2 regions of the Paenibacillus sp. CMM36 genome follow, and region 2 is predicted to be linked to the other one. Evidence: predicted binding sites of a transcription regulator. Region 2 holds the regulator's gene; the other holds the start of a gene.

Region 1 (3,218 bases), on a different contig from region 2:
GTCGTTCGAATTTCCGTTCCAACACTTCTCCCATTCCCATCGAGTCCTGTGTGCCAAACCGGCAAAATTGCGATCCAACACAGGTTTTAACCGTACGAAGTGACTTCGCGTAGGCATACCCCGACGGCATATCGAGTTCTTCCCATACTTTAGGCAGATCCTCTTTACGGACACCGATCAAATCAAGCCGCTGTCCTCCTGTTACTTTAACGACCTTAACGTTGTATTTAAGAGAAACATCTGCTATCTTCTTCAAATCTTCTGGGGTCGTTACACCGCCGTACATTCTAGGAACAACTGTAAACGTTCCATCCTTTTGAATGTTCGCGTGCAATCGCTCATTTACAAAACGGGAATCCCCCTCATTTTCATAGGTGTCCGGGTTAATCATTCCCAGATAGTAATTCAGCGCCGGCCGGCATTTGGAGCAACCTTCATCATTATGCCAACCCAGTACATTCATAACTTCACGCGTTGTTGTCAGCCCTTTGGTTTTGATCGCTTCCACAATCTCGTCCCGGCTCAATGTTGTGCAGCTACATATTCCTTGCTTGGCTGACGTCTTGAAGCTGTCTCCAAGAACATATTGTAGAATCTGCTCCACGACCGGCTTACATCCTCCACAAGAACGAGTTGCTCCGGTACATGCTTTAATTTCATCGACTGTAGTCAGCCCATTGTCATTAATTGCATCAACAATGGCCTTTTTAGTAACACCGTTACAGCCACACACAATTTCATCATCGGCCATCGTTTCAGCGGATGATGTTTTCGACCCGTGATTGCTGCATCCAGTACCCATGAGCTGTCCATATATTTCATCTGTCATCAATGTTTGCTGACGCACATATTTTTGCAGGCTAGCAGATTCGCTCACATCGCCAAACAGTACAGTTCCAACAATCTTATTTTCACGAAGCAGCACTTTTTTGTAGGTCCGCTTCCACTCATCTTTTGCAACAATCACCGTATGTTCAGGCTGGGTTATGAATTCGCCAGCTGAGAAAACATCCACCCCTGAAATTTTGAGCTTGGTGGAAACCACCGATCCCATATAACCTTCAGTTTCCGCGCCTGCCAAATGTTTGGCAATGACACTTCCCTGCTCAAACAGCGGAGCTACCAGACCATAACAGATTCCGCGGTGTTCAACACATTCCCCTACAGCATATACATCCGGCACAGAGGTTCTCATCAAATCATCGACTACAATACCACGGTTCGTTTCCATACCACTTTGCACAGCTACCTGAATATTAGGCTTGATCCCAACCGCCATAACGACCAAATCCGCTTCCAGCTCGCTTCCGTCTGAAAACCGCAATCCTTGTACGCGATCTTGACCGTACACCTCCGAAGTTTGCATTTGCATAGCAAACTTGATTCCTTGGCGTTCTAGTTCTGCTTTTAGCATCGCAGAGGCTTCCCGGTCTAGCTGACGTTCCATCAAATCTTCCATTAAATGAACGACCGTAACATCCATCCCCAGATTGACCAGGCCTTTAGCTGCCTCCAGCCCCAACAGACCTCCACCAATGACAGCGGCCTTTTTATAGGTCTTTGCCGCTTCCAGCATTGCCGAGCAATCGGCGATATCTCGGAAACCAATAACTCCCGGTAATTCTTTACCCGGAATAGGCAGAATAAACGATTGTGAACCAGTAGCCACCAAAGCCACATCGTAATCAATTTCCAGTCCGTCTTCGGTGAGAATCTTCTTGTTCTCACCGTCGATACTTTTAACCATTTTTCCTGTATATAAAGTAATCCCTTGATCCGCATACCATTGCAAATCGTTCAGTATGATATCATCTATTGTTTTACTACCTTCCAACACATAAGAGAGCATGATCCTGTTATAGTTCGGATGCGGCTCACTTCCCAGGACTGTAATTTCATATTTATCTGTTAATTTTAAAATTTGTTCGACCGTATTGATACCAGCCATCCCGTTCCCTATAACCACAAGCTTCTTTTTACTGTTTATCATATACCGGTTCCTCCATTCATTCGACGCTACTTCCTATCCGACGACATCTCTACGTTTCTAATGAATATTGTTTATGCTTCTATTTTAATACAGCAGATAGAGCTATATGTGACTAGAATCACAATGTAGTTAAAATTAAGAATATTTAGGGATTTCCCTATTCCGTTTCAAGGGATTTTGCTCCATTCTCTACACTGGCTCTCAGTGCTAGATAGCTCTATAACAACAACAGAAGTGTTTCGTGTGAGATCTGCCGTAATGATTAGATTTAAAAATAGTGTAGTTGATGATCATTTGCTCTGGTCATCGAACGAATCTTTCCAGTTCATGTGTAAATACAACCTTTATAAGGAATACTTTAGGGACAACTTGTATCTTAGAATTGATTCGTTTGGAGGTGGTCATCTTGTGGTCTAAAATAATTTCTTATATTCCGAGCTGGAGTATACTCTTTCAAGCAGGCCTCGCGTTGATTATTCCTTTAGGGATTTATTATATAAACACCTCGATTTATTCGTTTGTCGGTAGTAAGGGAGCGAAATCCAAACATTCTTCCGGTCGGCCGCTCTCCGATGAAAATAACGAAGGGCACCTTGATCAACAGAATAAACCAAACTCTAAAATTACAGGGAATTACGATTCCGATTTAAATTCGATCCGAGAGTCTATAGGCGGAAATAGTGATGTGCATTTTCGTGAGTTTATGTTGAAAAAATTTCATGCTCGGTCCGTATTAGTCTTCATAGAAGGCATGCAGGATGAAAAGCTTATGAGCAATCAGGTATTGGAGGTCTTGATGTTTGAGGGCCAGCAGGACCAACAGGAACAGCCGGAAAGTATAAGTAGCTCTTTTATAAAAGATAGCTTGATGCCACTTACGCAAATTAGTGAAGTTACCAGTATGGAGGAACTGCACGAGTTCATCCTTTTAGGTCATACTGCCTTATTAATTGAAGGAATGAAGGAAGCACTACTGGTAGGCTCGCCTAATGGCGCCATTCGCTCCGTCAATGAACCAACCTCTGAAGCACTACTTCGGGGTCCCAGAATCGGTTTTACGGAAGTATTAAGTGAAAATACTTCGATGCTTCGACGCCAGGGCTTAAATAAAAGTCTGGAAATGAAGAAATTTCAAGTGGGAAGCCGAATCAAAAAGGATCTGGTTGTCGCGTACATCAAGGATATTGTGAATCCGGATCTTCTTGAAGAAGTAAACCGCAGAATATCA
Region 2 (3,218 bases):
CTTCACTTGCAGGAACTGCCGTAGGGTCACCGGATACACCCTTGTGAATAAGTGCTGCCAGACGCATTTCCTCGAACATATCCAGGTTATTATTGCTGGCAGGACCATCCGTTCCGAGAGAAACCGTAACCCCTGCACGCAGCAATTCAGGCACTCTTGCCACACCACTTGCCAGCTTCAAGTTGCTGCCAGGATTGTGGGAAACCGCTACACCACGTTCTGCCAGTAAAGCTATTTCTTCGTCGTTCAAATGAACGCCATGGGCAACAAGCGAAGGACGGGAGAAAAAGCCAAGCTTATCCAAGTGTGCAACCGGACGCAAACCGTAGTCGCGTACGTTTTGCTCTACTTCGGCGATCGTCTCAGACATGTGCGTATGCAGTGGCAAGTCCAGATCATGCGCAGCTTGTACGAATTTTTCAATAAACGCAGGTGGACATGTATATGGCGCATGCGGTGACATCATCGTTGTAATACGGCCGTCTGCTTTACCGTGCCAGTTACGCGCAAAAGTCACGGCCTCTGCCAGCTTGATTCGCTGTTCTTCCTCCGAACATAGTCCAATTGCTCCACGCATCAGACTTGCACGAATACCTGACTCTTCAGCCACACGAGCCACCTCATCCATATGATCGTACATATCGAGGAAGGTTGTTGTTCCACCTTTCAGCATTTCCAGCACAGACAAGGACGTACCCCAGTACACGTCTGTAGATGTAAACTTGGCTTCCATAGGCCACATTTTTTCCTGAAGCCATACTTGAAGTGCCAAATCATCTCCATGCCCACGCAGTAGAGACATCGCCGCATGACCATGAGTATTGATCAGACCAGGTAAAAACAATAGCCCTTTACCATCGATCGCTTCCGTCTCTTCCTCACCCGCAGGCAAGGTTTCGCCAATATAAGTAATACGACTATCCTCCACAATCATAAAACCATGGACTACCCCTGCTTCTGGTCCATTTACGGCAAAAGATCCGTTTTTAATCATCCATTTATTCACTGTCATATTGTGCTTCTTCCTTTCCGTCCTCCAAATAATAAGCGAGGCTAAGCAAATCAGTTGTAAAGTCTGTGGCATGAATCCGAATGTTGGCTGGTGCCTTGAGAGTAGTCGGTGCAAAGTTCAGGATCGCTCCAATTCCGCTATCAATAAGCCTATCAGCCACGTGCTGTGCTTCAAAATCAGGTACGGTAATAATCCCGATTCGAATGTTTTTTTCTTTCACAGTCGCTTCCAGTTCATCCATCGGTTGCACGACCAATGTATTGATCTTGGTTCCTACCTTATCCGGAAACGCATCAAATACCGCCACAATCTTCATATTGTCTTTTAAATAAGCGTTATAATTCGAAAGGGCTTGCCCCAGATTACCCGCTCCGACCAATACTACATTAATTTGTTGGTCGATTTTCAGGATATGGCGTATTTTCTCAATGAGATAAGAAACATCATAACCGATACCCTTCCGACCAAAATCTCCAAAATAAGCAAGATCTTTACGGATTTGGGCCGGGTTCAAATCTAGCCTCTGTCCCAGCTCTTGAGAAGAGACCGTAGCCACCTCCCGTTTGTGCAGTGCATTCAGATAACGTAAATATACGGGTAACCTCCGTACGACAGCCTCTGAAATTTTATCTGATTTCATACTTGCTCCCCCTAATTGTAACGAACATACTTATGTCCGTCCGTTATGCCTCTGTCTCCGGGGCGGATTGGAGCCATTCGGCGATGCGGGGCACCATTTGCTCCGATGGCATATGCTCCATTTTTGGTCCCGGTAACGAGTACAAAAAGTGCTTTCCGTAATAGGATTCAATCACACGCGTATCATAAACGATAACGACCCCGTGGTCGTTCGCTGTACGTACCAACCGACCAAATCCCTGTTTGAAGCGAATGACCGCTTGCGGTACAGACAGCTTCATAAATGGATTCTTCTTCTGCTGCTGGAGCAGTTCGCTTTTTGCCTCCAGCAGCGGGTGATTCGGCGGTTGAAACGGCAAGCGAACAATGGCTAGACAAGTCAGAGCCTTCCCCGGAATATCGACGCCTTCCCAGAAACTGCTGGTCCCCAGCAATACAGAAGCTTTCGCTTCCTGAAACCGGCGGGTTAGCTTGCTGCGACTTCCACTGTCCACACCTTGTCCCAGCACAGTAATTTCGCTGGATGCTAAGGCCTCTTTGAGCGGCTCATACACTTGCCGGAGCATCCGATAGGACGTAAACAGAACGAGCATTCTCCCACGTGTCGCCTGAGCAGTCGCTCCTAGAGAGCTAACGAGCATATCTACAAAATGCGCATCTCCTACACTGCCCTTCACACTTGGGAAATCCCGTGGAATAACCAGCAACACCTGATCCCTGTAATTAAAGGGTGACGGGAGCTGCGAAGTCATCAGCCGCTCTTGATCTGCGGCCTCCTGTAAGCCGAGCTGATCGATCATGTACTGAAACGACTTATCTACCGACAAGGTAGCAGAAGTCAGAATAATGCTTCTTTTTTTGTCAAAAAACATTTCTTTCAACTGGCGGCTCACATCGACGGGTACCGCATAAAATTGCAATGATTTACTACGGAATTGCCCGCTTGCCTCGAGCCAGTATACGGTTGTTTCATCATCGAGTCGGATAAAAAAGCGCAAATTTTCTCGAATCCCCGCCAAATCCTTGAGCAGACCCGTGATATCTGTAATAAGGCTATCCGCCGCATAATCGTCATGTTCTTCCTTGACGTCCAGCATCAGCTTGTCGCCCTTGCGCAAAATTTCGCTCATCGTTACATATAGCTGATTTTCCAAAGCTCCCGCCTGATCCCACTTTGCAGGCTTGGCCGAAGGTTTGAGACGGGAAGAAAACTGTCCTGTTTCACCCGGTGTCGCATCACTTCGCTCCGGCAACATGCCAAACAGCTTGTCGCTTAGCAGGTCCCAAGTTTCCTTCACCTCTAACACGAGCGGATACAGCTGGTCGATAGTTGAGGCCCAATCTGCCGACTTCTCGTGCCCCGATTTCGCCAACTGTTGACGAAGTGAAGGCAGTTGTCCATTCTTGCTGTCTTTGAACAGTCGCGTCAGTGTATGCACGAGTGTGAAATATTTCATATGCATACCTAGGTGTTTACCAGCTACTTCCTCCAGGTGATGGGCTTCATCTATCACCAGATGTTCATAGCTAGGCAATAACTGATGACTGGCTTTGACGTCTGTGAACA

What was found. The regulator Rex, encoded in region 2, represses fermentation and respiration genes when NADH is low (regulators of the CRP and FNR family bind a similar motif). The targets are predictions, from matches to a motif close to TTGTGAAATATTTCACAA.
Region 1: nirB (nitrite reductase large subunit NirB) is a predicted target of Rex. The motif match lies at 2,097-2,114, and genes of this name have one in related genera.

Annotation. Positions count from the first base shown of each region.
Region 1 is NZ_JBSEDY010000003.1:335,890-339,107, reverse strand. It holds gene nirB (nitrite reductase large subunit NirB) at 1-1,990, opposite strand, end outside; gene ACWA2B_RS08790 (spore germination protein) at 2,397-3,218, shown strand, end outside.
Region 2 is NZ_JBSEDY010000004.1:349,531-352,748, forward strand. It holds gene ACWA2B_RS11660 (amidohydrolase) at 1-1,012, opposite strand, end outside; gene ACWA2B_RS11665 (redox-sensing transcriptional repressor Rex) at 999-1,652, opposite strand; gene dinG (ATP-dependent DNA helicase DinG) at 1,696-3,218, opposite strand, start outside.